Regions from separate parts of the Methylobacterium carpenticola genome, predicted to be linked through region 3. Evidence: riboswitches for the same ligand, from Rfam matches in the RefSeq annotation. Region 3 holds a riboswitch; each other region holds the start of a gene.

What was found. Region 3 has a riboswitch for cobalamin ahead of ACE101_RS19330 (CbtB domain-containing protein). Riboswitches for the same ligand answer to the same signal wherever they lie in the genome.
Region 1: it holds a riboswitch for cobalamin, as region 3 does, so the genes downstream of both, ACE101_RS01435 (TonB-dependent receptor) here and ACE101_RS19330 (CbtB domain-containing protein) in region 3, are expected to answer to the same signal.
Region 2: it holds a riboswitch for cobalamin, as region 3 does, so the genes downstream of both, ACE101_RS03190 (TonB-dependent receptor) here and ACE101_RS19330 (CbtB domain-containing protein) in region 3, are expected to answer to the same signal.

The regions. Positions count from the first base shown of each region.
Region 1 covers NZ_JBHZEO010000001.1:261,705-271,328, forward strand. Annotated here, with positions in the region: gene ACE101_RS01400 (efflux RND transporter periplasmic adaptor subunit) at 1-789, opposite strand, end outside; gene ACE101_RS01405 (hypothetical protein) at 1,289-1,447, shown strand; gene ACE101_RS01410 (hypothetical protein) at 1,459-1,725, shown strand; gene ACE101_RS01415 (hypothetical protein) at 1,722-2,075, shown strand; gene ACE101_RS01420 (hypothetical protein) at 2,282-2,515, shown strand; gene ACE101_RS01425 (hypothetical protein) at 2,629-2,862, shown strand; gene ACE101_RS01430 (PepSY domain-containing protein) at 2,992-4,443, opposite strand; gene ACE101_RS01435 (TonB-dependent receptor) at 4,450-6,528, opposite strand; cobalamin riboswitch at 6,776-6,971, opposite strand; gene ACE101_RS01440 (hypothetical protein) at 7,277-7,411, shown strand; gene ACE101_RS01445 (Crp/Fnr family transcriptional regulator) at 7,739-8,347, opposite strand; gene ACE101_RS01450 (hypothetical protein) at 8,620-8,877, opposite strand; gene ACE101_RS01455 (hypothetical protein) at 8,887-9,267, opposite strand; gene ACE101_RS01460 (hypothetical protein) at 9,387-9,611, shown strand.
Region 2 covers NZ_JBHZEO010000001.1:662,792-672,415, reverse strand. Annotated here, with positions in the region: gene ACE101_RS03215 (ABC transporter ATP-binding protein) at 1-89, opposite strand, end outside; gene ACE101_RS03210 (2-hydroxyacid dehydrogenase) at 351-1,316, shown strand; gene ACE101_RS03205 (AprI/Inh family metalloprotease inhibitor) at 1,313-2,092, shown strand; gene ACE101_RS03200 (iron-containing alcohol dehydrogenase) at 2,162-3,355, shown strand; gene ACE101_RS03195 (hypothetical protein) at 3,364-3,510, opposite strand; cobalamin riboswitch at 3,648-3,840, shown strand; gene ACE101_RS03190 (TonB-dependent receptor) at 4,096-6,210, shown strand; gene ACE101_RS03185 (PepSY domain-containing protein) at 6,218-7,648, shown strand; gene ACE101_RS03180 (SDR family NAD(P)-dependent oxidoreductase) at 7,687-8,457, opposite strand; gene ACE101_RS03175 (bestrophin family protein) at 8,589-9,509, opposite strand; gene ACE101_RS03170 (lysozyme inhibitor LprI family protein) at 9,582-9,624, opposite strand, start outside.
Region 3 covers NZ_JBHZEO010000001.1:4,124,148-4,133,771, reverse strand. Annotated here, with positions in the region: gene ACE101_RS19355 (ferredoxin-like domain-containing protein) at 1-989, opposite strand, end outside; gene cobN (cobaltochelatase subunit CobN) at 986-4,372, opposite strand; gene cobW (cobalamin biosynthesis protein CobW) at 4,544-5,578, opposite strand; gene ACE101_RS19340 (DUF1636 family protein) at 5,575-5,931, opposite strand; gene ACE101_RS19335 (CbtA family protein) at 5,928-6,692, opposite strand; gene ACE101_RS19330 (CbtB domain-containing protein) at 6,775-6,951, opposite strand; cobalamin riboswitch at 6,982-7,182, opposite strand; gene cobU (bifunctional adenosylcobinamide kinase/adenosylcobinamide-phosphate guanylyltransferase) at 7,260-7,793, shown strand; gene cobO (cob(I)yrinic acid a,c-diamide adenosyltransferase) at 7,796-8,401, shown strand; gene ACE101_RS19315 (outer membrane protein) at 8,462-9,316, opposite strand; gene ACE101_RS19310 (cobyric acid synthase) at 9,479-9,624, shown strand, end outside.

The DNA of each region.
Region 1 (9,624 bases), 3.9 Mb from region 3:
CTCCATGAGTCGCTGCGAGGGCTTGGGCAGGAACACGTTGCCATCGGGCAGGCGCTGAGGCGCGTCGGAGGTGGCAGCGGCGGCTGGTTCGCGACCGTGATCATGGCCTTCGTGGGCGAGCGCGTAACCGGCCGAAACCAAGAGAGCGGTCAGACCAACTGCCGTTGCCGGTACCCAGCGCGACCGGCTGCGCAACGCAAGACCGAGTAGGAGGCCGAGCACGAGTGTTCCGCCGGCGAGGGAGTAAGGGCTGCCGGTGCCTGCTCCGAGGGATCGCAGGCTCTGGCGGATACCTTCGATCCCGGACGTCGATGCCGTTGCCGCAACGGCGGACGGCTCGGCTGGCAGCGGCAAGGTTCCAATCAGGAGGTCCTCGCCGCCCGGAGCCTGCACGTTGAACACCACCTCCAGCGGGCCGTGCCCAGCGAGCTTCGGCGACGAAACCGTGTAGGTGCCGTCCGGGGTAGCCTCGGCCGCAACCTCGGCATTGCCCAGACTGGCCGTGATCTTGGCGTCTGTGACGGTCGCGTTGTCAGCGAATCGGTCGAGGTAGAGTGTCAGCCGCCCCTGCTTCAGGATGCCAACGAGCTCGTACTGGTCGGAGTGGGTGGCAACCCGCGGCGACCCGGCGTTGGCTGCTAGGGGCGTCTCGTTGCCGTGGTCGTGCCCCTCGTGGGCCGGTGCTCCGGTCGAGGTCGCGGCGAGCATGAGGCAGGAGAGGACGAGAGCGGGCAGGCCGGCGAGCACGGCCGGAAAGCGGCGCGGGGCGCCAAAGTAGGGATTGAGCATCGAATATCCTCGGACGCGGTGTCTCGGCACTCGCATCCCGGAAACGGGACACAAATGCGCCAGGGCACGTCAGAGGAGTCTGGGCGGTCTTCTCAGGCCCTCGGGCTGCATGCCCGGCAGCACCGTGGAAGTGAGATGGGGTAGGCTTGTGCCGGAGCCACGCAGAACGAGCCCAGCCCTGAGCTCGGGCGCAAGAATCGAAGTGGAGGCGTGACAGTACGAACAGTCGGGCATGTCGGGCACCGCGACATCGCCCTGGTCGGCCAACTCAGCCCTATGCAGAGAGGCCGAACCGCCGTCAGTCTCGGCGCGCACGACGCTGGAGCCGTGGGAGTGTCCGGAGGCGTGAAGACCCGCATGAGCCGAGCTCAACACCGCGAACACGGCAATCACCGCTAGCATGAAGCTGGCGACGAAACGGCGCATGTTGGTGTGAGCGGCGTGCAAGTCTGATCTCCGGCCTTTTAAGATACGCGACGAGGGCAGATGTTTCAATCGGGTGTCTGGTTGTGAAACCGGCGGCCTGATCAGCGCGACCCTGCTCACGCTGGTCGTCCTGCCGGCGCTCTACGCCCGCTTCGGCACCACGGAAGCCGCCGCTCGCGATGCCGCCTCCGAGCGCCACACCTACCCGCGCCTGCGGCAAGCAGCCGAATAGGAGGGATCATCATGAAGCTCCGCCTTACCCTCCTCACCGTAGGGGCCATGCTCGCCGTCGGTCCGGCGCAGGCCGACCACCACCTGCTGAAGCGCGCCCTGCAGCAGGCTGGCTGCATCGCACGCAACACCAGCCTGGTCCTACGTGACGGCGCGCGGATGGTCTACGACGTGACCTGCCTCGGTCGGTCCCCTGACCGGGTGCTGATCGTCTGCACCGGCCGGGTCTGCATGCCGGATGATCCGAACCACCACAGCTTGAACGAGGAGATACCATGATCCGTGAACTGCTCGTCGTGCTGATGGTTGCCGGCGAGACCGGCAGCGCCTCAGCCCAAGCCGTCAAGATTGTCGGTATCGGCGCCACGCCTTGCTCCCAGTTCACTGCTGAAATCGGGCGCACTCCTGCTACCGAGCGGGACTTTTTCGCCTGGGCGCAGGGCTTCATGAGCGGCGCGCTGATCCGCTCGCCGCCGGGTGTCGATGAGGGGCTCGACCTCACCCCGCCTGGATTCCCACTGGCGCGGCAGGCCGAGTTCCTGCGCAGCTACTGCCAGGCGCATTCCGAGCAGGACTTCATGGACGCGGTGCGCGCACTCTACCGAACTCTGCGCGCACCACCGACGTGACCCTTGCCGGAGCGCCCCCCCCGACAAGGGCCGCTAAGTCCACGGGTGATGATCTGGCCGTTCATGCCGTGTTCATCGCCTGCGTCTGCCCGGACAATCCAGTCTGACTGCGCCCCAAAAAGGCAGCACGTTTCAGGCGAACCATTTATTCCCTGCGGCGTTTCCAGTCCCAACAGGCGTCATGCCGAACGAGACTGGAGACACCGATGACGAAGAAGCTCGTCCTCACTGGTTTTGCTGCGGCCCTGCTGTTCGCGCCGGCCGCCGCCATGGCCCAGCATGTCGACGTGGGTCCGGGTGGCGTCCGCGCCCACGGTGACGACCATCATCGCGAACAACGCGTCATTGAACGACATCATGATCATGATGCAGATCACACGGGCACCGTCCGGGTCGAGCGCGAACATCACCACCATGACGATCACCACGATGACGACTGAGCTAGGCTGCAGCAACTACTAGCGACGGGTGGAACTATCCTGAAAGCTGAGCCGTTCCATGCCGCTGTGGGGGTCGTCCGACTGTTCCTACGGCTTGTTCAGGAGGAACCCCCATGAGGACACCCATCTTCGCGCTGGCCGTGCTGGCTGCGCTCGGCACTGCGACGCTGGTGACCCCGGTTGCAGCGGCACCGGCCCTGCCGGCTGCTGTTGAGGCTTCGGACATGGTGACGACGGTGCAGCACCGTCACGGGCACATGCGGCACCACCATCACGTGCGGCGCCATCATCACCATCATCACCATCGGATGCGCCACCATCATCATCGGCGACATCATCACCACTGAGTGCAAAGGGGACCCTCGCGGGTCCCCTTTCTCGTTCCGGATCTCCCGGTCAGAACTGCTGGCCCCGCGGGCCGAACACAATGATGTCGCTTTCTACTGACCCGGCGGATACCGCTGCACGACCCAATACTAGCGCAATCGCCGCCAGCCGATCACGACCCCGGAAACCGAGATGACCAAACCGGCGGCCGAGAGGAGCCAGACCACGGCGTCCCAGGCCGGTCGCCGGCTCAGCAGGAACAGGAAGTCGAAGCTATGCGGCGCGTTGAATAGCCACCGGTATACCCGTGAGGAGCGATCTGCCCGTCCGAGGATCTCGCCCGTGACAGGATCGATGTGGAACCACGTTGCGTCCGGATCGTCGAACTTCACGCGCAGCACTGGAAGGCGGCGCTGTTGGTGATGGGAGTACCAGTAGGCATCCTCCTCGGTCAGCAGCACCGTCTCGGTGATTGAAGCCTCTGGCAGCAGCCGCCGGGCCGCCTCTGCGATCCTCACACTTTCACCATCCACGGCACCTGACACCGGCGAGCAGCAGACGACCGGCGGGTCCTCTCGGCAGGTGAGGACGGCGCGAGCCTGCCCCGTCTGCCAGCCGAACCGCACCTCGGCGAGGGCACGGCACGCGGCGGTACGAACCCGATCCAGGTCCAGGTTGAAGCGAGGCTCGACCACCCCCGCGTAGCGCTCCAGCATCGCCTGCGTGGGCGCGCGCGGACCAAACCAGCGGTTCGGGTTCATCGACAGCCAGCCGCTGACGATGAAGGTCACGAGCGTCAGGCCGCCGACCAATCCGCCGAGATGGTGCCATACGGCCCAGCCGCGGTAAGGGGAGATCAAACCGGACGCGTAGCGTCGCCGAACCCGCACGCGCAGCAACCCGACCCACAAGCCGGTGATCGCCCCCACGATGGCAACCCCGGAGACCCAGAGCACCACGTCCCGCCACAGCTCCGCCTGCGCCCGCAGCGGCGTAACGTAGATCCAGTGTGGGATCGCGCCGAGCCAGTTCCAGAACCGCTCCTGCCCGGAGGTGTCGAGGGCGATCTGGCCGGTTCGGGCCGACACGTAGAGCCTCGTGCCGTGAGGGTCACCGAGGGCCACGAGGTGGAACGGCCGCAGCGCGTTGTAACGCGCGGTCACCGACCACTGGTCGCGATCGACAGCGCCAAGGAGCTGGGGCCGCACCGCGCGAGGATCATGCCTGGCGACGGCGAGCGCCACCTCTGCCTCGATATTGGTGACCGATCGGCCATCTGCCGCCGAGACGGTGTGCTGTCCGCCATCCCAGGCCACGATCCGGTAAACGGGCTCCCGGTCGAGCATCGCCAGGCGGAGCTCGCGCGGGAAGCGGGTTTGCCCGGCCGCGCTGAGAGCGGCCTCGGGGGAGAGGGTGACACGATCCCACGCGAGACCCGGCAGGGCTGCGCGCCGCTCGGCTTCGGTCAGGGCCGGAAAGCCGACGTACATCATCACCACGCCGGACACGAACCAGATCACGAACAGCAGGCAGGTGGCGATCCCGAGCCAGCGGTGGCCAAGGTACAGCCACCGCTTCAGGCGCTTCACGACCCGGCGCATCGCAGCTCAGAACGCAATGTTGTAGGCCACCTCGACCGAACGAGGGCGGCCCAGCAGCCAGTAGGTGGACCCGCCCGTGACCGGGTAGATCGTGTCGAGCAGGTTGTAGACTCGCACGCTGAAGCGCGAGGTGTCCGTGACGCGGTAGTCGAGGCTCGCGTTCACGACCTCGTAGGCTGGCCGCCGCACGGTGTTGGCGAAGTCGCTGAAGGTTTCTCCGACAAATTGCACGCCGGCCCGCGCCTCCCAGCGTGGCGCGAAAGCCCAGGACAGCCAGAGATTGGCCACGCGCTCCGGCACGTTGATCGGCTGCTTGCCTGCGAAGTTGACCGCAACGCCGCCAACCGCCTGTTGGAAATCGTCGTACTGCGCGTGCAGCAGGGCGAGGTTGCCTTCGATGCGCCAGTTCTCCCACAGACCGAGAGATACGAAGGCCTCGACCCCGTGCGAAGACTGGCTGCCGACCTGGATCGCCACGGTCGGGCGCTGAGGGTCGACGGTGAGCAGGTTGTCCTTCTTGATCCGGTAGCCTGCGAGCGTGAACTCGCCCCGGCCGCCCCAGAACACCTGCTTGTAACCGACCTCGACCTGCTCGCCGGTCGAGAGTTCGAAGTCCTTCTGTGCGAGTGACAGCGTGATGAGCGAGTTCACCGGATCGACGGCCGTGGCGTAGCTCGCGTAGAGCGAGCTGTCGGGCATCGGGTTGAAGACGACGCCGAACCGGTAGCTGACCGCACTAAAATCCTTGGTGAAGTTGGCGGACGGGTTGCGCAGATCCTCGCGGCGGACGGTCGGGGCATCGTAGCGCACGCCGGCGATCAAGGAGAGCTGATCCGTGACGATCAGCCGGTCCTCTGCGAACAGCGAGTACTGGTCTGAGGTGGTGGCGTAGCCGGGACTGGTTCCATTCACCCGAAGGAAGATACCAGGCGAGAAGACGTAAGGATTGACGGTGCTCACGCCGCCGTAGGGCGAGTTGTTGGTGTGCAGGAAGTCGATGTGGTTGACATCGAAGCCGACCACGAACTCGTTCTTGAACCCGAACAGATTGCCGCGGAATGCAGCATCGAAGCGGTTGCCGATCTGCTCCTGGTCGTGGAAGATCTCGATGTAGTCGGAGCGCCGGATCAGGCCGGTCGCCGGCACGAAGGCGTAGGTCTCGACGTCACGCCAGCGGCGGTTCGAGGTGAGATGATAGGCGGTGTTGCGGATAGTCACGTCCGCACTGGGGGTCCACTCGGTCTTGAGCTGAGTCCAGTTGTCCTTGAAGATGATCCGGCTGTCATCGACGTTGTAGTTGTTGAACCGGGTGCGTGGATCGACACGCCCGCCGATCAGCGGGGTGCCGAAGTAGCGCAGCGGCTCCTGGTAGCCGTAATCGTGCGAGAGCGTGAAGGCGAGGTCGGGCGTGGCCTGGAACAGCAGCGCGCCGGAGATCGCGAGGTTGGAGAACTCGCCGTTCTGCCGCAGCCAGCCGTCGGCCTGGTTGCCGCTCACGTTGAGGCGGTAGAACAGGTTCTCGCTGACCGGACCGCCCGAGTCGATGGCGAGGCGCTTGATGCCGTCGGAGCCTACCGCGGCGCGGGCCTCATTGATCGGAACGAGGGTCGGCTTCTTGGGCACCACGTTGATGATGCCGCCGATGGCGCCGTCACCGTAGAGCACGGAGGCCGGACCACGCAGCACCTCGATGCGGTCGACGTTCCAGGTGTCGAACGGATACGTGATGGTGCCAGCGCCGACGTAGAGCCGGGTGCCGTCGTAGAGCTGCATCACCGAGTTGACGCCGGCAAAGCCGCGGGCGGTGTAGGAGCCGAAGCCGTTGCCGGGCGCGCCGATCGTGGTGATGCCGGTGGCATTCTGGGTGACGGCCTCCTGCACCGTCTCCTGCCCGCGCTCGCGGATCTTCTGGCCGGAGATGATCTCGATGCTGGCCGGCGTCTCCAGCGGCGAGAGGTCGAGGCGGCTGCCGCTGCGGTTCGGCGTGGCAAGATTGAGCCCGGCTGGCGCGGCCGTGTAGGGGGTGGGTGCCAGCAGGTTCACGCCCGACCTCTGGCCTGCGACCGTGATCTGGTCGAGGGCCATCACGCTTCCGCCGGATGCCGGTGCCTGCTCCTGGGCATGCGTGCCCACTGGAGTGAAGATCGCAGCAGCGGTCGACAGGAGCAGCGCCGCCTTCACGCGCGCGCACGGCGGAGAAACAGCCTGGGGGAAGAGCGAGAACACGGGCGAGCCTCGGGCAACGGCAGTGGCACGTCACCGCGAGCAAGGTCGGGCGGGCGCGATGGCCCGCTTCGACACCCGTCAGGACACCCCGCCCGACGCGTTTCGCGTGTGACCACGGCTGACGGCAGGTCTCCTGGCTCACGGGTCAGGGCCTGCCATCGTCTTCCCGGGTGAGGCACCCAGTGACGCTGGTGATGGCAGGCTCGCCGCTTACAGTTGCGGGGGCAGCCGCGGCTTGGGGCATGAACCCGCACCGCGTTCCCTTTTGATCCCCGAGGGGAACCGTCCTGATCTGTGTTGCAGTCGGGTGTCTGACGGTCAACGGCATCCCGTAAGATCTGCTGGTGTGTGCCCCGCAGGGCACATCGCATTGATGTCCAGAAAACGACGGGACACTGCTGGCGAATTCCGGTGGGCGTGCACGATGTCGGGGAAGGGCAAGTCGGCTGGGAAGCGGTCGGTGCTGATGACCACGCTGCGGTGGCAGTCTGGCACGTAGCAGAACACGGCCGCTGTGGTATCGCCCTGCGCGCGCAAACTGCCGATCGTGGGCGGGGCGATCTCCCGGCCCTGGCGGTCGTAGGCACGGCGGGGATTGCGGCGTGTCATGCTCGCAGCAGTAGGCTCGGCGCGTTGCGCGATGATGGCGTGCGCGGACTACTCGGCCATCGCCGAGCGGACGTGGCCGACGAAGTTCGAGATGCGCACGCCGCGCTACACGACGCCGCTGCCGAGGTGCTGATGATCATGGCTGGCTCTGCACATGCGGTCGATCACAGCAGGGCGAGTAGACTGAAATTCAGTGTAAAAGTCAGGATTTGATCTGTCGGACAGTGTCAGGTTGAGGCGCGATCAAGGGGAGAGTAGTGCTCCTGCAGCAAGCCATTTTCGGCCTGAAAACCTCTGGCTTGGTTCGGTCAGGCGGTCAGGCCCCGAAGCCGCGAAGCGGTGCGCCGCAGGCGCAGGGCTTGACGGCGTGACCGCACGCCAAGCCATCCTCGGTCGGGCTGAAGGGAAGTGAGGCTGACACTGTCTGTCTAATCAAGTTCAGGATTTTACAATTGCAGGCTCATGATGCTGCCGACTTGTCCAAGTGCAGGTAGGCGGGGTCGAAGTCAGCCACCGCCACCAGCCTCTTCCAGTTCAATATCTCCAGTGAACGCCCCTGCCAGCTGATCAGCTGCTCCGCACGCAGGGTCTGCAGCGAACGGTTGACGTGCACCGTCGAGAGCCCGACTGCGTCGCCTACATCGGCTTGTGTGAGCGGGAACTCGCAGCGGTGATCCTTGGCCAAGCCGGTGGCGCTTAGCCTGACGTACGTCTCGCAGAAAAGGTGGGCGATACGGCCCAGCGCACCGCGACGACCCAGCCCGATCACCCGCTGCTGGTAGATCTGCGCGTCGATCAGTGTCTCTCGCCAGAGTGCCGCTGCAATCGTGGGGCGAGCAGCTATCAAAGTACGAAAGGCCTCGTGCGGGATGCAGGCGACTCTAGCGTGGGTCAGGGTAGCCAGAGCGCAATCTGTTGCGTGCAGGTACAAGGCATGCAGGTCGGGTACTTCGCCCGGAACATGCAACGAGAGGATCTGCCGCCTGCTGTCGCGCAACACCTTGCAGCGGATGAGCCAGCCCTCCACCAAAAGGTAGCAGTTGGACGGGCGGTTGCCTTCCTGAGTCAGATCCTAGCGTGCCCAGAGCACCTTCTCGTGGAAAGGCAGGCGTTCAAGAGCCAGTCGATCCTCGTCCGAGAGATTGGTGTTGCTCTCCAGTTTGCGGATCATTCGAGATGAGGGCGAGATCGATGACGCACTCATAGACCACCCACAGTGCAGGGACGTGGCGCGTTCTCTCCGATCAGATGGGCGCGAGAACGCGGAGGGGCGTGAACTGGTCGACCACCGATCAGATATTAGCGTCGCCTGTTCATCTCTGCCAACCTCGGCTGAACGACTTAAGCTACCCTCGCCAGCAGGATCGCCGTCCGGACCGCATTGCGGCGCGCTGCCTCGCTCATCTCCTCGTCTGCCAGCACGTCGGTGGCCCAGCGGTTGGCCAGCACAGCCGCAGTGATGTCGAGGGTGATGCCGTCTGCGATCTGTCGCGGGCCGAGTGTAGGGTCCGCGAGGTAGCCAGAGACAGCCGCGTTCAAGTCTTCATCGCTCACGAGGTTCGCCTTCAGGAGTTCGCCGAGAGTGCGTTGGTCAGCCATCGGGCCGATCTAGCGCGCGAACTCCCAGACGGGGATGCCCCGGTGGTGGACCGGTTGCTCCTTGTAGACGGTCCAGATGTGCTTGCGCATGCGCTCGGCCGTGACCTCGTGCACGGGGTAGGAGCACGGGATCAGCACGCCGCACCAGTCGCCGCGGATCGCGCCTGACTTCGGGTGCACGCTGAACAAGGTGAGGGTGTCCCACCCAAATGCATCGGCCTGGGGCCCGAACTCGTCCACGAAGCGGCGGGCGTTGGTCAGGGTCGTGATCCACTCCTCCGGCTTCAGCCCGGGACAGGGCGGCTGGCCAGGCGAGAGGCTGGCGAGGCCCTGGCTCCAGGCCAGGACAGTGGGCGAGAGGGTGGTGTCGAGGAGAGCTGCAGCGGTCATGTCCGCCAGCTACGGCCGCCAGCTGGCGCGAGGGTGTCAGGACGTTCTCAGCACAGCAGCCGTCTCGCCGGCTCCAAGGGCGCTGGTGGCGCGTTGCCTCCGGTGTCGAGGGTCGCGCCATGATCGACTACCTTGACGAAGCTGCCGACCTGGTACGGGCCGACCTGCACATTGCCGAGGGCGAACAGCGCATGCTCGACCTCGCCGGGAGCATCGAGCGGAGCCGCACCGCTGGGTGGGACACCACAGTGGCCGAGAAGACGGTCCATCTGATGCACGAAACGATGGAGCAGTGGTGGATCCACCGGCAGCTGATCGCAGCCACCCTCACGCGGCGTGGATGATCAAACGATGCCG
Region 2 (9,624 bases), 3.5 Mb from region 3:
TCCCCGTCCTGGATGTCGATGGAGACGCCGTGGAGGATCGGCGTCGTGCCGAAGGATTTCTGTACGTTTCGAATCTCAAGTCCGGCCATCGCCTCGTTCCTCCCGTCGGTCAGGCCCCGGCCCGGAACGGCCGGCGGGGGAAGTCGACGGAGCGGCAGCGCTGCCACAGACAGGCGACAGAGGCGTGACGACGCGGTGCGTCGAGGCTCATGAGGTTTCCTTCCCTGGCGTCCGGGCGGCTTGCCGCCTCTCGTCGTTCGGGGCCATCATCGGTTGGCGAGGGCGCGAGATCAAGCGCCCCTCATCTGCATCCATCGTCGGATGCCGCGCCGGAAGCCGAGGAGACGCGCTTGAAGTCCACCGATCTGTTGATGCTGCGTCCGATGATGCCGCTCGTCACCGAGAATCTGGAGCGCCTGTTCACCCTGCACCGGGTCGAGCCGGGCGGGGATCCCGAGCGGCTGATCGCCGAGGTCGGGCCGCGGGCGAAGGGCATGGCGGTGAGCCACGTGCGGGTGGACGGGGCGCTCCTCGACCGGCTGCCGCAGCTCGAGATCGTCGCGAATTTCGGCGTCGGCTACGACACGATCGACGCCGCCGAATGCAACCGGCGCGGCGTGATGGTGACCAACACCCCGGACGTGCTCACCGACGAGGTGGCCGATCTCGCGGTGGGGCTGCTGCTCGCCACCGTGCGGCAGATCCCGCAGGTCGACCGCTACCTGCGGGCGGGGAAGTGGCTGGAGAAGCCCTATCCGCTCACCGGCACCCTGCGGGGGCGGCGCGTCGGCATCCTCGGCCTCGGCCGGATCGGGCGGGCCATCGCCCACCGGCTGGAGGCGTTCGGCGTCGCGATCGCGTATCACGGCCGCAGCCGGCAGCCGGACGTCGCCTACCCCTATCACGCGACGCTCCTCGACCTCGCGCAGGCGGTGGACGTGCTGATGGTGGTGGCGCCGGGCAGCCCCGAGACCCGGGGCATCGTCAACCGGGAGGTGCTGGCGGCGCTCGGCCCGGAGGGCATCCTGATCAACGTCGCCCGCGGCAGCCTCGTCGACGAGGCGGCGCTGATCCAGGCGCTGGAGGACGGCACCATCCAGAGCGCGGGCCTCGACGTCTTCGACGACGAGCCGCGGGTGCCGGCCGGGCTGATCGCGCAGGAACACACGGTGCTGCTGCCGCATGTGGGCTCGGCCTCCACGCATACCCGCGCGGCGATGGGCCAATTGGTTGTGGACAACCTCGTGTCGTGGTTCTCGGGCAAGGGACCGCTGACGCCCGTCGCCGAGACGCCCTGGCCACGGTCGGCGCCGTGATCCCGCGCCGCCCCGTCCTGGCGGCCCGCGGCGCCCTGGCGGCCGGCGCGGTCGTGGCGGCGGGCGCCGCCCTGGCGGTCCCGGCCGCCCGGGCGGATCCCGCCCGGCCGCGCACCGACGCGGAGGCGCAGGGCACCTGGACCTTGTCCCTCAACGGCAGCCACCGGCGCTGCGTCGTGACGCTGACGGGGGAGGCCGTCGCGGGCGGCCACGCCCTGCGCTTCCCGGCGGGCTGCCGGCGGGCGCTGCCGGTGCTCAACGGCCTCGCGGGCTGGCGGCTGGAGGACGGGGCGCTGCGGCTCCTCAGCGCGGAGGCGAAGGCGGTGCTCGACTTCGCCCTGACCGAGACCCCGGGCCCCCTCAAGGCGGAGGTGGGCCCGGCGGAGACCTACGGCCTCGAACCCGAGGGGCCGCGGGCCGCCCCCCCTCTCCCGCCCCCTCCCCCGCCGGTCACGCCCGCCGCCGCCACCCAGGCGGCCCCCGCGGCGGACGCCCCGGTGGCGGACGGGGTCGCGGGAGTCTACGCGCTCGACCGCTACGCCGAGAAGGATACCTGCCGGCTCGCCCTCGATCCCGGGGGCCTGCGGGTGCTGGAGGGCTGCCGCGACCTCGGCCTCACGGTGTTCGATCCGGTCTCCTGGCACTACGAGACGGGCCGGATCACCCTGGTCGCCCGGCGCGGGCACGTGGTGACGCTGGTTCCGGAGAGCGAGGGCCGCTGGCGGCGAGAGCCGCAGGCCGGCACCGCCTTCATGCTGCGGCGGGTGACGCCGTGACCCGCCCCTGACCTCGCTCCTTGGCCGGCGGGATGCCGCGCCCCTCTCTCACCCTCGCGAGATCACCCCATGACGCCCTTCACCTTCCAGACCTGCCCCAACATCCTGTTCGAGCCCGGCGCGAGCGCGAAGCTGCCCGGGATCATCGGATCGCTCGGGGCGCGGCGCGTCCTGCTCGTGACCGACCGGGGCGTGCGCGGCGCCGGCCTGACCGCGGCGGCGGAAGCGGCCCTCGCGGCCGCCGGCCTCGCCGTCACCGTCTACGACGCCGTGGTGGCCGATCCGCCCGCCGCCGTGATCGAGGCCGCGGCCGCGCAGGCCCGGGCGGAGGCGACGGACCTCGTGCTCGCGATCGGCGGCGGCTCGGCCCTCGATACGGCGAAGCTCGTCGCCTATCTGGCGCGGAGCGACGAGCCCCTCGAATCGCTCTACGGCGTCGGGCTGGCGAAGGGCCGGCGCCTGCCCCTGATCCTCGTGCCGACCACCGCCGGCACCGGCTCCGAGGTGACGCCGATCTCGATCGTGACGACGCCGAGCGACGAGAAGAAGGGCGTGGTCGCCCCCGCCCTCCTGCCCGACTGGGCGGTGCTCGACCCGGATCTCACCCTCGGCCTGCCCGCCCCGGTGACGGCGGCGACCGGCATCGACGCGATGGTGCACGCCATCGAGGCCTATACGAGCCGGCACCGCAAGAACCCGATGTCGGACCAGCTCGCCCGCCAAGCCCTGGCGCTGCTCTCGGCGCATATCCGCGCGGCCTGCCGGGACGGCGCCGACCGCGCGGCGCGGGGCGGCATGCTGCTCGGCTCGATGCTCGCCGGCATGGCCTTCGCGAACGCGCCGGTCGCGGCGGTGCACGCCCTCGCCTATCCGATCGGGGCGCTCTTCCACGTGCCGCACGGGCTCTCGAACGCCCTGGTGCTGATGGGGGTGATGCGCTTCAACCTGCCCGAGGCGCAGGGCCTCTACGCGGAACTCGCGCCGATCCTCGATCCCGCCGCGGCCGGGCTCGCCCCGGCGGAGGCCGCGGCCCGCTTCGTGGAGAGCCTCGGGGTGATCTGCCGCGAATGCGGCGTGCCGGCTTCCCTGGCGGCGGTCGGCATCGGCGAGGCGGATCTGCCGCGCCTCGCCGCGGATGCCATGAAGCAGACCCGGCTCCTCGTGAACAACCCGCGCGAGGTGGCCTACGCGGACGCCTTCGCGATCTACTCGGAGGCCCTGGACGGGCGCAGCCGCGCGGCGCCGGAGGCACCCCGCTCCTGAGGAGCCCGTCAGAGGACGAGCAGGACCAGAACCTCGGTGACCAGCGAGGCCGCGACGGCGATTCCGAGCAGCGTCAGGGTGGGCAGGTCGCCCGCCCGCGTGCGAACCGCCGGGCGGGCGGGCGGCACGGGCAGGGTCAGGACGTGAGCGGTCATCGGAGGATCCTCGACAGGGACGGCCGGGATGGCGTCGTCGGGGATCGTTCTCACCGGCCGGGCACGCCGCCGCCTTGATCCGGATCAAGCCCCGGCACCGGCACCGGGCAACGATTGACCCCAACCTTCCCCTGAGGCTAAGCTTCGCGGCGACGGTTCCCCTCGGGGATCAAAAGGGAACGTGGTGAGGGCGCAGGCCCGAAGCCGCGGCTGCCCCCGCAACTGTGAGCGGCGAGCCCTCCATCACGACGTCACTGGGGCCATCCCTGGGAAGACGATGGGGGGTGCTGACCCGCGAGCCAGGAGACCTGCCGTCAGCCGTGGTCACACGCGAGCACGCCGGGCGGGGTGTCCTGGTGGGAGCCGGATCGGGCGCGAAGCGGCCGTGCGGCTGCGTTCGCGGTGACGTGCCACACCCGTCCTCCGCCCGCCGTGACCGCTGCCGCCCGCCGACCCGAATCCCGAACCGATGCCGCAGGGCGATCGGCCAGGGCTGCCCGTCGGTCCCGGGTATGTAACTTTATAACGTTACATCCCTTGCCAGCTCGGCTACGGAAGGGGACGACGGCCCGCTTCGGATCCCCCATGCCCGCGCTTCGCGCCTCCTCCCCGCTCTTCGCCCTCCTCCTCGCCGCGCCCGCCGGCGCGCAGGAGATCGCCCTCGACACGATCGACGTGGCCGGCCGCTTCCGCGAGGGTCCGCCCCCCGGCCTCGCCCTCGAGACGCCGGCCCGCTCCGGCAGCCGCCTCGGCCTGACCCCGCTCCAGACCCCGGCCAGCATCGACGTGATCTCGGGCGAGACCATCCGCGCCCGCGGCCAGACCACCATCGCGGATGCGGTGACGCAGAACGCCACCGGCATCACCAGCATCGCGGCGCCCGGGAACGGCAACCTCTCCTTCACCAGCCGGGGCTTCGCCGGGGCGGGCTCGGTGCAGCAGCTCTACGACGGCACGCGGCTCTATGTCGGGGCGGGCACCGTCACCTTCCCGTTCGATCCCTGGTCGGCGGAGCGGATCGAGGTGCTGCGCGGCCCGGCCTCCGTGCTCTACGGCGAGGGCGCCATCGGCGGCGTGATCAACGTGGTGCCGAAGAAGCCGGTCTTCACGCCCGTGAACGAGGCCCAGGCCGCCCTCGGCTCGGACGGCACGGCGCGGCTCGCCCTCGATTCGGGCGGCCCCATCGGCGAGGCGATGGCCTATCGCGTCACCGTCAGCGGCAACCGCGCGGATGGCTGGATCCGGCCGGACGGCGATTTCCGCAACCTCGCGGTCTCGGGCGCGGTGACGCTCCGGGCCGCCCCCGACCTCAGCTTCACCCTCTCGCACGACCTCGGCACCAACGAGCCCGCCCGCTACTGGGGCTCGCCGCTCATCGACAACCGCGTGCCGGAGCGCATCCGCTTCACCAACTACAACGTCCAGGACGCGCGCATCGCCTGGCTCGACAACTGGACGCAGCTGCGCACCGAGTGGACCCCGAGCGCGGATATCACGATCCGCAACACCGCCTACCGGCTCTCCACCGAGCGGCACTGGCGCGACGTGGAGCAGTACACCTACCTGCCGGCCACGGGCCGGGTCAGCCGCAGCGACTACATCGAGATCCTCCACCATCAGGAGCAGGTCGGGAACCGCTTCGACGCCACCTACCGCCACAGCCTCTTCGGCCTGCCGAACACCGTGGTGGCGGGCTTCGACGTGAACCACGTCGCCTTCGCGCGCGACAGCAACACGCCCTTCGACGGCGAGACCACCGTCGATCTCCTGCGCCCGGTGCCGGGCTCCTTCCTCAACCTCGCCGGCACCCGCCGGGACATCATCTCGCGGATGAACCAGGCCTCGGTCTTCGCGGAGGACCGGCTGGAGCTGACGCCGCAGCTCGCGCTGATCTCCGGCGTGCGCTTCGATTCCCCCACCGTCACGGTGGAGCGGCCGCTCGCCGGCACGGCCTTCACCAAGACCTTCGAATCCCTCAGCTACCGCTTCGGCGCGGTCTACAACCCGGTTCCCGACCTCGCGCTCTACGCGCAATACGCCACCGCGGCCGATCCGCTGGGCAGCCTGATCACCACGAGCGTGTCGCAGGCGCAGTTCAACCTCGCCACGGGCGAGCAGATCGAGGCGGGCGCGAAGGGGATCTTCGCCGGCGGCCGGGGCGAGTGGACGCTCGCCGCCTACCACATCGCCAAGGACAACCTCCTGGTGCCCGACCCCGACCGTCCGACCGTGTCGCGGCAGGTCGGCCGCCAATCCTCGCGGGGCGTCGAGGCCGCCCTGGCCTTCGCCCTCGACGATCACTGGCGGATCGAGGCCAACACCGCCCTGCTCCAGGCCCGCTACGACGCCTTCTCCCAGCCGGTGAACGGGACCGTGGTGTCGTACGCCGGCAACGTGCCGGTCGACGTGCCGGAGCGCGTCACCAATGTCTGGGTCGCCTACGCCTTCGCCCCGGGCTGGGTGGCGCGGCTCGGGATCAACAATGTCGGGCCGGTCTTCAGCGATTTCGCCAACAGCGTGCGCCGGCCGGGCTACACCCTGGTCAATGCCAGTCTCGACCGGCAGGTGACGCCGGATTCACGCCTGTCGCTGCGCGGCTACAACCTCACGGACAAGATCTACGCCGTGTCGGGCAACACCAATTCCTGGCTCCTCGGCCAGCCGCGCTCGATCGAGATCGCCTATCTGGTGCGGTTCTGACGTGCCGGTGCGCAAACGCCTGAAGCGCTGGCTGCATCTCGGCCACCGCTGGCTCGGCATCGCGACCGGGCTGTTCTTCGCGGTCTGGTTCGTGTCGGGGCTGGTGATGCTGTTCGTCGGCTTCCCCGCCCTCACGGAAGCCGAGCGGCGGGCGGCCCTGCCGCCCCTCGCCCTCGACGCGGTGCGGATCGGGCCGCAGGAGGCGCTGGCGCGGGCGGGGGCCACGGCCTTCCCCGCCGCCCTCGCCCTTTCCATGAGCGGCGACGAGCCGGTCTACCGCCTCGTCGGCCCGGATGGCCGCCGGCAGGTGCTGTCCGCGGTCACCGGCGCGCCGGTGGCGCCCCTGACCGCCGAGACCGCCCTCGCGCTCGCCCGCCGCCATCCCGCGGCCCGGTCGGTCGCGGATCTCGGCACCGTGGAGCGCGACCAGTGGACCGTCACGGCGCGCCACGATCCCGCGCGCCCGTTCCGGCTGGTGGCGCTCGGCGATCCGGCCGGGACGGAGCTCTACCTCTCCGAGGCGACCGGCGAGATCGCCCTCGACACCACCCGGGCGGAGCGGACATGGGGCTGGGTCGGGACGGTGCCGCACTGGATCTACTTCACGCCCCTGCGGGCCGAGGCCGCGCTCTGGCGGCAGGTGGTGCTCTGGCTCTCCGGCCTCTGCGTGGTCGCGGCTCTGAGCGGCATCATCCTCGGCTTCCTGCGCCTGCGGCGGGACCGGCTCACCCCCTATCGGGGCTGGCGGGCGTGGCACCATGGGGCCGGGGTGGTGGGCGGGCTCGCGGTCGTGACCTTCATCTTCAGCGGCTGGATGTCGATGAACCCGAACCGCTGGGTCGGTCCGCGGATGCCCGACGCCGCGGCGCTCGCCCGCTACGCGGGACGGACCGCCCCGGCCTTTCCCCTGGATCGCGCGGCGCTCGCCGGGATGCCGCCGGGCACGGTCGAGCTGCGCTTCGGCTTCCTCGGCGGCGAGCCCCTGGTGCTGGCGGCCGGGCCGGAGGGCCTGCGGCCCTGCTGCGGCACGGCCGTGACGCCGGAGCGCATCCTCGCGGCGGCGCGGGACCTCGTGCCGGAGGCCGCCCTCGCGGTGCAGCACCTCGACGCACCCGACGCCTATTGGTCGGACCGGCACGGGGCGCCGCGCCTGCCGGTGCTGCGGCTCGTCTTCGCGGACGAGGCCGCGACCTGGATCCACGTCGATCCGGCGACCGGCGAGATCCTGGGGCGGACCGACCGCGGCGGCCGGGCGAACCGCTGGCTGTTCGCGGCCCTGCACACCCTCGATGTCGGGCCGCTCCTCGACCACCCGGCCGCCCGTCGGACCGTCATCATCGGGCTGAGCCTCGTCGGGCTGGTCGTCTCGGCGAGCGGCGTCGTGCTCGGCTGGCGCCGGCTGCGCCATCGCGGCCGGCAGCCGCGGCCGGCGCGGTGACGGCCGCCGGGCCGGCGCGGGCCCGGCGTCCCGCCCGCTCAGCCCCGCTTCACCGCGAAGGGCGCGAAGGCCTGCATCACCGGCATCATCTGCATGCGGTTGATGTTGAGGTGGCGCGGCAGGATGCAGGACCAGAAGATCGTCTCGGCGATGTCCTCGGCGGACATCGAGGTCATGCCCGCATAGGTCTGGGCCGCCTTGTCGGCATCGCCCTGGAAGCGCACCAGCGAGAACTCGGTCTCGGCCATGCCGGGCTCGATGTTCGTCACCCGCACGTTCTTGCCGAGAAGGTCGGAGCGCAGGTTGAGGGCGAGCTGCTTCACGTAGGCCTTGGTCGCCCCGTAGACGTTGCCGCCCGGATAGGGATAGTCGCCCGCCACCGAGCCGAGGAGCACGACGTGGCCCTCGTCGCGCGCCACCATGCCCGGCAACAGCGCCCGCACCGTGTAGGTGAGGCCGTTGACGTTGGTGGCGATCATCCGGTCCCAATCGTCGAGATCGGCCTCGTGCGCCGGAGAGAGGCCGAGGGCGAGCCCCGCATTGGCGATGCAGACATTGGGGGCGTCGAAGCCCGGCGGCAGGGATTCGACCGCGGCGAGGACCGCCGCGCGGTCCGTCACGTCGAGCTCCATCACGTGGCAGCGCTCGCCGAGTTCGGCCTTGAGGGCGTCGAGCCGGTCGCGGCGGCGGCCGGTGCCGATCACCCGCGCCCCGGCCTCCGCGAAGCGGCGGCAGAGCGCGGCGCCGAAGCCGGCGGTGGCGCCGGTGACGAACACGGTGAGGGTCGCGGGGTCGAGCATGGGGATCATCGTCGAGGAACTCCGGCTGATGCGCGGCCGACCATAGGGCGGACCTCGGGTGAAGTGGAGCGAGCCCGCGCCGCGGCGATCGGGCTCGACGGGGTTTTCAAGCGCGGTTTCGCGCCCGCGGCCCGCCGGGATCAGGGCAGGACGTGGTTCTCGGGTACGACGAGGGGCGGCAGAGGCTCCCCCAGCGCGTCGCAGACGACGCGCTCGACCATGCGCAGCATCGCGTCGAGGGGCAGGTCGTTCGGCTCGGTGCCGAAGGGCTCCTCCAGCTCGTCCCCCAGGGCGTCGAGCCCGAAGAAGGTGTAGGCGACGAGGGCGGCCACGACCGGCGTCGCCCAGCCGAGCGAGGCGGCGAGCCCGAAGGGCAGGAGCAGGCAGTAGACCCACGCCGTGCGGTAGAGGAGCAGCGTGTAGGCGAAGGGCAGCGGCGTCGAGTGGATGCGCTCGCAGGCGGTGTGGATCTGCGAGAGGGCGGCGATCCGGGTCTGCGCCTGCGCGAACAGGATGTCGCCGATGGCGCCGCGCCGCAGGGCCGCGGCGAGGTCGGCCGAGAGCGCGCAGAGGATGGCGTCGGTGGGGCTGGCGCGGGCGGCGAGCGCCTCCGCCTCCCCGGCCGGCAGCCAGGAGGCCGCCGCCGCGGCCTCGTCGTGGCCGCGCAGGCGGGCATGGAGGGCGCCCGCGAAGCCCGCGATCCGCCGCAGGGCGACGCGCCGGGCCGTCGCCTCCTCGGGGCCGGGCAGGAGCACGCCGATCAGCCGCGCGAGGTCGCGGGCCTCGGCGATCAGCGCCCCCCAGAGCTTCCGCGCCTCCCACCAGCGGTCGTAGCAGGTGTTGTTGCGGAAACTGAGGAAGATCGAGAGGGCGAGCCCCACCAGGGTGAAGGGGCCGATGCCCTCGGCGCCCGGGAAGGGCTGCGGCCAGTGGCGCTCGACGGCGACCACGAGGCAGGCGGCCAGCGTGATGCCGGCCACCGGCCGCGCCACCTTCGGCAGGATCGAGCCCTGAAGCGTGAACAGAACCTGGATCAGGCCGGGACGGGGCCGGACGACCATCGTGCTACCTCGCGGCGAACGCCGTCTTGCCGGGCGTCATCCGGTTTCCGAACGGACCGTCCGGAAACCGGATCAGCCGCGCAGCTCGTTGATGCGGGCCACCAGCTGCCGGACC
Region 3 (9,624 bases):
CGGCCCGCGTCGCAGCGGCCGAAGGGCAACTCGGCGAGGAGCGCGACGCGGCCATCCGTGAGGGGATGAAGGCCGGGCGCGGGGGGCGGCGCGGGTGCCGGAAGCGGATCGCCCGCTGCGAGGCCAGCGGCCGCGAGCAGATCCGCCCGCGCCGCCGCATCGAGATCGCGGATGCGGCGCGCGCCGGTTTGCGCGAACCCCGCCAGGATCGCCGCGACGGCGGGTCCGATCCGGCTGGCGGCGACGGGCGCGGCCCAGATCGGCTCCTCCTGGCCGGCGATGGCCAGGGCGTAGGCTGCGGGGGCCGAAAGCTCGCGTTCTGCATCAACTCCCGCACCGACGCTGGAACGGAGAAGGTCCAGGCCTCCCCACTCCCCGCCTGCCCCTCTCCCACCCGGGAGAGGGGTCACCCGTGCCTGATTTTCCCGGACAGCCATGCCGCTCGCGTGGAGAGGCCCTGGCAACCGGAACGATCCCGCCCCCCCTCGGCGGTCGACCGGGGACCACCAGCCTCCCTCGGAGAGCGCCCCGATGCGCCGGACCCGGAGATCGGCCTCCACCGCCCCCAGTCCGCAGGCCTCGCCCTCCACGACGACCAGCGTCTTCGCCGGCAAGCCCGGCACGGACCGGCCCGCGGCCTCCACCGCCGCGATGACCGCGAGCAATCCGGGATCGAGCGCCGCCAGGGGCGAGCTCAGCGTCAGCCGCTGCGGGCCGCCGTCGCCGCGCCGGTCGCCGAGGCCTGCCGCGTCGATCTGCCGGTTCAGCGCCGCGTGCGTCTCCGGGGTCACGCCGCGAATCTGCAGGTTGCCCCGCGCCGTCACGTCGATGAGCCCGTTGCCGCCGGTCCGCGCGCCCTCCGCCACCGCGCGCGCCTGCGCGGCGGTGAGAATCCCGGCCGGTGGATGGACGCGGACCAGCAGGCCGTCACCGGTCGGCATCGGCCGGGCGACGCCGGGGCACCAGCCGCGGCGGGGCGCGGGCCTCATTCCGCCGCCTCCCGGCCTTGCGCCGCGCGGTCGTCGAGCGCGGCGAGCGAGTTGCGCCGGCTGCGCCACAGCCCGCGGCGGCGCAGATCCTCGAAGCGATCGAGGATCGCCCGCGCGACATCCGGATTCGCCGACTCGACGCGCTCGAACACCGCGAGGTCCCCCACATAGGCGCCATAGAGCCGGTCGAGATCGGCGTCGCTCACCGCGTCGCTGGTCGCGGCCAGCACGAAGACCGCGTCGAGGCCCTGCGCGAGTTCCTGCGCGCCGCGCCAGCCGTGCCGGAGCTGGGCCTCGATCCAGCGGGGATGCGCGAGCCGCCCGCGCACCAGCCGCGCCACGTCCTCGGCCGCCGTGCGGGCGCGGGGCGCCTCGGGCCGGCTGACGTCGAGGCTGTAGAGGGCCGGCGCCGCGCCGCTCAGGCCGGCCGCCGCCGCGAAGCCGCCGAGCGCATCGGCCGCCGCGTCGCCGTCGAGGAGGTCGCGCTCGGCGACGTCGAAGGCGTGCACGAAGGCGTCCGCCCCCGCCACGCGATCCGCGAAATCCGCCTCCTCCGCGCCGACGAGCGGTGCGGTCGCGGCCAGGTAGGCGCGGGCAAGGTCGGCCCGTTCCGCCCAGGCGCCGTCGAGGGCGAGGCCCGCGGCGCCGGCCCCGTAGCGGCCGGGCGCGGCGCCGAATACCCGCGCCACCGCCTCGCCCCGCCGCCGCGCCGCCGCGAGCGGGTTGTCGGCCTCCTCCTCCTCGCGCGCGGCGACCGCCCGGGCGGCCCGGTCGAGGAGCGCCAGCGCCTCCGGGAAGGTGTCGCGGAAGGCGCCCGAGACCCGCACCGTCACGTCGATGCGCGGCCGGTCGAGGAGCGCGAGGGGCAGCACCTCGAAGCCGGTCACCCGCGTCGAGGCGTGGTCCCAGCTCGGGCGCACGCCCATCAGGGCGAGCGCATGCGCCAGATCCTCGCCCCCCGTGCGCAGGGTCGGCGAGGCCCAGAGATCCATCACGATCCGGCGCGGATAGTCGCCTTCGTCCTGAAGGTAGCGGCGCACCACCTCGGCGGCGGCCCTCTCGCCGAGCAGCGCGGCGGCGCGGGTCGGCAGCGCCCGGGGGTCGAGGGTGGTCAGGTTGCGCCCGGTCGGCAGCACGTCGCGCCGGCCGCGCGAGGGCGAGCCCGCCGGTCCCGGCACGACGAAGCGCCCGTCGAGGGCCGCGAGCAGCCCCGCGCGCTCGCCGGCCGCGGAGGATTCGTGACCGGCCGGCGCCTGCCCGAACACGTGCAACCCGTCGCGGATCGTCACCTCGGCGAGGTCGCACAGATGCGCGTCGAGGGCGGTGAGGGCATCCTCCATCGGGGTCGCCCGGTCGATGCCGGCGGCGCCGAGCAGGCCCGCCTCCTCCGCCCGGTCGAGGATGCCCCGCGCGATCAGCCCGGCCCGCCGCGGGTCGAGCACCGTCGCCGCCGCGTATTCCTCCACCAGCTCGCGCAGGGCCCCCGCCTCCGGATCGAGCCCGGCCGCGGCGGTCTCGGGCGTGAGATGCCCGACCGTCACCGCCCCGAGCCGCCGCTTGGCCGGGGCCGCCTCGCCCGGATCGTCCACGATGAACGGGTAGATCACCGGCAGCGCGCCGATGGCGAGGGCCGGCCAGCAGAGGGTGGAGGGCGCGACGGCCTTGCCGGGCAGCCACTCGGTGGTGCCGTGCGTGCCGAGATGGATCAACGCGTCGCAGCCCGCGCGCAGGGCGAGGTGAAAGGCGAGATAGGCGTGCGAGGGCACCGCATCGGGGTCGTGGTAGCCCACCTTGCGCGCCTCGGCCTCACCGCCGCGCCCGCGGTCCGGCTGCAAGGCCACCAGGACCTCTCCGGCCCGCACCGCTCGGAAGCGGAACGCCCCGTCGCGCAGGGCCGGATCCGCCTCCGGCTCGCCCCAGGCCGCCCGAAGCGCCGCGCGGGCCTCCGCCGGCAGCCGGGCGAGCCACGCCCGGTAGGCATCGAGCGTCACCGCGAGGCCGGGCGCGCCCTCGGTGAGCGCCCGCATCAGCGCCTCGGGGGCGGGGATGTCCCGGACCGAAAACCCTTCGGCCGCGAGGAGATCGAGGATCGCGACCGCGCTCGCGGGCGTGTCGAGCCCCACCGCGAAACCCGCCCGGCCGCCGCGGGCCGGGTAGTCGGACAGGACGAGCGCGAGACGTCTGTCGGCCCGGGGCGATCGGCCGAGCCGCATCCAGGCGGCGGCACGGGCGGCGAGCGCGGCGCAGCCGGCGAAATCGGGGATCGCCCGGCGCTCGGAGAACCCCTCGGCCTCCGACACCGCCTCCTTGAACGAGATCGGGAAGCCCGAGAGCCGCCCGTCGAATTCCGGCAGCGCCACCTGCATGGCGAGATCCGCGGCCCCGAGTCCCCGCGCGGAAGCCGCCCAGGCCGCCCGCGGCGCCCCGACCGTGAAAGCCTGGATGACCGGGCAGCCCGCCGCGTCGAGCACGAAGCCGGCCTCCTCCCGCGCCGAGAAGGCGGTCGCCGCCACGATCACGTCGGGCGGGTGCGCCGCGATGACCTCGCGCACGACGGCGATCGCCTCTGGATCCTTCAGGCTCGACACCGCGACGATGACGGGGGCGAGGCCCCGCTCGTGCAGCGCCGCCGCGAGCCATGCTGCCGGCGCCGTGTCGCCGCCGAGGATGGCGGACCGGTAGACGAGGACAAGGGCAGTGCCACCGGGACCCTTCGGGGACGACGCGGGCGCACCTCCCCTCTCGCGGGTGGGAGAGGGGCTCCCCGCACTTCGATCGTTGCCGGATAGCCGCGGCGCGGCCGGAATGCGCGATGCGTCCGCCACCCCGCAGCCGGGACACCACACGAAGCCGCGCGGCAGCGCCCGCGGCAGCTCCGCCCGCACCGGCACCCCGAGTTCCGCCGCGATCCGCAGGAGCATCTGCCGCAGGTTCTCGGATCCGCCGGCCCGGAAATAGCCGTCGAGGCTCTCGCGCAGCGCCTCCGGCACCGTCCCGAACGCGGCGAGCCGCGGATCCGGCCGGTCGTCGCCCGGCAGGACCGCGAGCGCGATGCCCCCCGCCCGGCAGATCCCGGCCAGCCGCTCGATGCCGTAGCGCCAGTAATCGAGCCCGCCGAGGCAGCGCACCAGCACGAAGCGCGCCCGCGCGATCACCTGCTCGGCGTAGAGATCGACCGAGAGCGGGTGGCGCAATTGCGCGAGCTTGGCGAGGCGCAGGCTCGGCATCGCCGCCGCGCGCGCCGCCTCCGCCTGCGCGGCGGCAAGCCCGGCGAGGTCCGAATCGGTGAAGGACAGGACCACCACGTCGCCGGGCGACTGGCCCAGATCCACCGCCGCCTCGCCCTCGTCCAGGGAGACCGTATCGATGCGCAGGAGATGCATCAGGCGCCACCCGCGAGTTCGGTCCGTCCGAACGGGAGATGCTGCACGGTCCAGCGCCGCGCCGCGGGCTCGGGCATGCGATGCCCTCCTGTTCCAAGGCCGGGTTCGAGGTCCTCGGCGCCGCCCCGGGACCCCGGCAGAGGGCGAGACGCCCGCTGCACGCCCGTCATCCTACCCCTTCAGGGCCGTCGCGACCGCATCACGGTCGAAGCCCGACAGGCCGATCACCACGAGGCGCCCGTCGCGCGGCTCTCCGGCCCGCCAGGGGCGGTCGTAATGGTGGGCGATGCGCCGGCCCACCCCCTGCACCACCAGCCGCATCGGCTTCTCGGCCACGGCGCAGAAGCCCTTGATGCGCAGCACGCCCGGCACCTCCGCGGCCCGCGCCACCCGGGCCGCGAGATCGTCCGGCGAGCCCGCCGCCGCGACCGGGACCGCCACGCTGTCGAAATCGTCGTGGTCGTGGTCCTCCTCGGTCTCGTGGTGCGAGGGGCGCGCCGCGAGGTCGCCCTCGGCCGCCGCGTTGAGGCCGAGCAGCACCCGCGGGTCGATGGCGCCGTGCGCCGTCTCCACGAGCTTCACCGCCCGCGGCAGGTGTCCCTCGATCTCGGCCCGCACCCGCGCGCGGCTCTCGGCATCGAGGAGGTCGCCCTTGTTCATGACCACGAGGTCGGCGCAGAGGAGCTGGTCCTCGAACACCTCCTCCAGCGGGTTGTCGTGGTCCACCGCCTGATCGGCCGCGCGCTGGGCCCGGAGCGCCTCCGGGTCGTCCGCGAAGGCGCCCGCGGCCACCGCGGGCCCGTCCACCACCGCGACGACGCCGTCCACCGTCACCCGCGAGCGGATCGCCGGCCAGTTGAAGGCCTGCACCAGGGGCTTGGGCAGGGCGAGGCCGGAGGTCTCGATCAGGATGTGCTCCGGCGGCTCGGGCCGGTCGAGCAGACGGTTGAGGGCGGGCACGAAATCGTCCGCCACCGTGCAGCAGATGCAGCCGTTCGGCAGCTCCACCACCGCGTCCTCGTCGCAGCCCGGCACGCCGCAGGAGGCGAGCAGCGAGCCGTCGAAGCCGACATCGCCGAATTCGTTGACGATGATCGCGAGGCGCCGGCCGTCGTTGTGCTCCACCACGTGGCGCACGAGCGTGGTCTTTCCCGCGCCGAGGAAGCCGGTGACGATCGTGCAGGGGATCTTCTGAAGCAGGGTCATGCGGGAAACGGGGGGATGCGGGCGACGACGCCCTTGCGGAAGGCTTCCGGGCGCTCGCGCCAGGGCACGATGCCGTCGGGCGTCGCCGCGTAGCGCGGCAGCCCGTCCCGGAGAATGGCGGCGGCGTTGGCCGGGTCGAGATCGCCGTAGACGTAGGTCCAGCGGCCGGGCGAGGCGACCGCGACCGTGCAGGGCCGCTTGCAGACCGAGAGGCATTCCACCGGCTCGACCCGCACGGCCTCGCCCGTGAAGGCTTCGGCGAGGGCGGTGTGCAGCCGGGCCCCGGCCCGCGGCCCCTCGGGCGGATCGCCCTCCGCCCGGCAGGTGGTGCAGACGTAGAGGGTGACGCTCATGCGGCCACCCGTCCGCGGCCGGTGCGCTCGCGGGCGACGGCGTCCCAGGCCCAGCCGAAGGACAGGCCGAGCACCGTCCAGAACACGAAGGCCACCGCGAGCGAGCGGGCCGCGAACTGCGCCGCCACCGCCGCCGGCAGCGCGCCGCTCTCGGCCACGTGCGGCGCCCCCCAGGCATGCGGCGCCACGATCAGCGCGAGGCCCGCCGCCGCCGCGACGGCCCCGCCGCGGATGGCGATGAGGTAGAGCCCCGCCGCGGTGGCGAGCGCCGTCGCGACCCACCACGCCTGCCGGAGCTCCAGCGCCTCGCCGCCCATGCCGGGCAGTTCCGGCGGCAGGCCGACCGCCGGGGCGAGGCTCGCGGCGAGGAAGCCGCCGATGGCGAAGCGCAGGGCTTCCCCGCGCGTGATCGTCCGTCCGGTCGCCAGCAGCACCGCGCCGAGGACGAGCGCGTAGCCGACCCCGCTCACCAGCGTGGCGAGCGCCGTGAAGGCGAGCCGCGGCAGGCCGGGCGCCGGCTGCCACTCCGAAGCCCCGGCATCCGGCGCCGTGCCGGCCGGGGCATGGCCGGCGCCGTGCTCGGCATGGGCGAGAACGATGAGCGAGGCCGGGCCGGGCTCGGGGGCGGTCAGGCCCGCATGGTTCTCGTACTTCTCCGCTTCGAGGATGAGCGGCGAGGTCAGGGCGAATTGCAGCCCGGACGCCACGCAGGCGGCCAGGAAGCCCGCGACGAGGGCCGCGGAGATCAATCGGATCGTCATGGATGGGATTCCCGCATGGCAAGCGCCCGCCCGGCGCATGGGGCGCCGGGCGGGGCCAGCACTGACGTGAGCGTGCGAGCGCTCAGTGGCAGGGGAAGTTGTGCGCGTGGCGCCAGTCGTGCGCGGCGTTGTGCAGCGCGACGGCCGGGGAGAAGCCCGACACGAAGAGCAGGCCGAGCCCCAGGACGGCGGCGACGAGCACCGCGGTCAGCCGTTCGCCGGCGAGCGCGGGGGAAAGGGTACGGGTGACAGCGACCATGACGAACTCCTGCCGCCCCGCCGGCGGCGTTGAGAGACAGCGGGTGACGGCAGGTCTCCTGGCTCGCGGCGTTGATGAAGTGCCCACCGCCTTCCCGGATCGCTCCAGTGGCCGATGGCGGGCATGCGCGCCGCTCACAGTTGCGGGGGCAGCCGCGGCTTCGGGGCTGACACCCCGTCCCGCGTTCCCTTTTCACCTCGTCGCCGAGGCACCGTCGCGGCGGAAACTAGCGGCTCGGACCCGGGCTTGCAATCGGCACGGGCTCGGCCGAAGGGAATCGCGGCTTGGATTTGTGGGGGAGACCCAAGGTGGCGAGTGACGCAGCGGCCCTGCCCCGCCTGACCCTGGTGCTCGGCGGCGCCCGCTCGGGCAAGAGCGCCTATGCCGAGCGGCTCGTCCAGGCGGCGGCGGCGCCCTGGATCTACGTCGCCACGGCGCAGGCCTACGACGACGAGATGCGGGCCCGCATCGCCGAGCACCGGGCCCGCCGGCCCGCGGGCTGGGAGACCCGCGACGCGCCCCGCGACCTCGCCGGCGCGCTCGGCGCGGCGGAGCCCGGGCGGCCCGTGCTGGTCGATTGCCTGACCCTGTGGCTCACCAACGCGCTCCTGGCGGAGGCGGATCTCGCCGCCGAGACCGGGGCGCTCGTGGACGCTTGCGCGCGGCACGCGGGGCCGCTGGTGCTGGTCTCGAACGAGGTCGGCTTCGGCATCGTGCCCGACAACGCGCTGGCCCGGCGCTTCCGCGACGAGGCCGGGCGGCTGCATCAGCGGCTCGCGGCCATCGCCGACCGGGTCGTCCTCGTGGTGGCGGGCCTGCCGCTCGTCGTGAAGGGAGAGTGAGGATGGAGACCGAGGAGGAGGCCCGGCACCGGGCCAAGATGGCCAAGCGCAAGGCCGTTCAGGACGCCGAGGTCGCGGGCAAGACCATCGAGAAGGGTCTGCTGATCGTCCATACCGGCCCCGGCAAGGGCAAGTCGACGGCGGCCTTCGGGCTGATGCTGCGGGCGCTCGGCCGCGGCTGGCGCGTCGGCGTGGTGCAGTTCATCAAGGGCGCGTGGGAGACCGGCGAGCGCTTCGCCCTCGACCGGTTCGGCGATCAGGTGGCCTGGCACACGATGGGCGAGGGCTTCACCTGGGAGACCCAGGACAGGGCGCGGGACGTGGCCGCCGCCGAGGCCGCCTGGGCCCAGGCCCGGCGCCTGATGGAGGACGAGAGCATCCGCCTCCTCATCCTCGACGAACTCAACATCGCGCTGCGCTACGAGTACCTGCCCCTCGCCGAGATCGTGGCGGTTCTGGGCGCGCGCAGGCCGGATCTGCACGTGGTCGTGACGGGCCGCAACGCCAAGCCCGACCTCATCGCGGCGGCCGACCTCGTGACCGAGATGGCCCAGGTGAAGCACCACTTCGCCGCGGGGGTGAAGGCGCAGGAGGGGATCGAGTTCTGAGCCCCCTGCGCTTTTGCGGCGGGATGGCCCTGCCGGGCCGCCCCGCTCACGCATCGCGGCTCAGAGGCCGTTGAACTTGTAGCTGAAGCCCGCGCGCACGAGGTTGCCCTCGGTGTGGTAGCGCGCGTTGTAGGAGCCGGTCGCGCCCGGCAGGCCGACGTTGTTGATTAGCACCGTGCGGTTGCCGAGGTCGTAGTGCAGGTACTCGGCCTTCAGCGTCACCGCCGCGGTCTGGACGCCGACGAAGCTCAGCAGGTTGAGCCGGGCGAGGAAGCTGTCGGCCGGGATGGCGTACTCGATGCCGCCGCCATAGGCGTAGCCGGTCTTGAAGTCGGTGACGCGGCCCGTATAGGCGAGCGCGCCGGCCGGGTTGAAGAAGGTCGCGCCCGTGGTCACGTCGCCGTAGGCGAGACCGCCCATGCCGAAGATGAAGAACCGGTCGAAGGCGTAGCCCGCGCGGCCGACCACCGTGCCGAGCCAGTCGAGGCCCTGCTGGTAGGCGCTGCCGAACACCGGAACCGTCGGGCTGAGATAGCCGCGGTTCTTGGCGAGGTCGGTCCAGGCCCAGTCGGCCTGGAGGCCGACCACGAAGCCGTTGCCCGGCGTGAACTGATAGTTGTAGCCGAAGCCGCCGCCGATATTGGCGAAGCCGTCGACCTCGGTGTTGATCACCGGGGCCCGGCGCAACGCGGCGACGTTGCCGATGGTGAGCGGGTCGTTGCCGGTGGTGGTGATGCGCTGGCGGTCGGTGAAGACGTAGTCGGTGTGGAGGCCGGCGTAGAAGCCCGTCCACGAGAAGACAGGGATCGGGATGATGGCCGGCGGCGGGGCCGCGCGGGCGGGCAGGTCGGCCGCGGCGGCGGCACCGGCGAGGAGCGCCGTGGCGGCGCCGGTCAGAAGAGCAGTCTTGAGCATCGGCGCACGTCCGGGTTGATTGCACAGATGCTGCATAACTACCGTGAAGCGTGGCTTTTCCCTATGGCGGGCGCGCAACAGCGCCCGCGCAAGTGACGGTTTCTCACCATGGGATCGGTCTGCTAAGCCTGCGCGCCCCGCCCTCCGCCCGGACGATCGCCGATGACCGCCCGCACCCTGATGATCCAAGGCACCGGCTCGGATGTCGGCAAGTCGCTGATCGTGGCCGGCCTCGCGCGGGCCTTCGCCCGGCGGGGCCTGCGGGTGCGGCCGTTCAAGCCGCAGAACATGTCGAACAACGCCGCGGT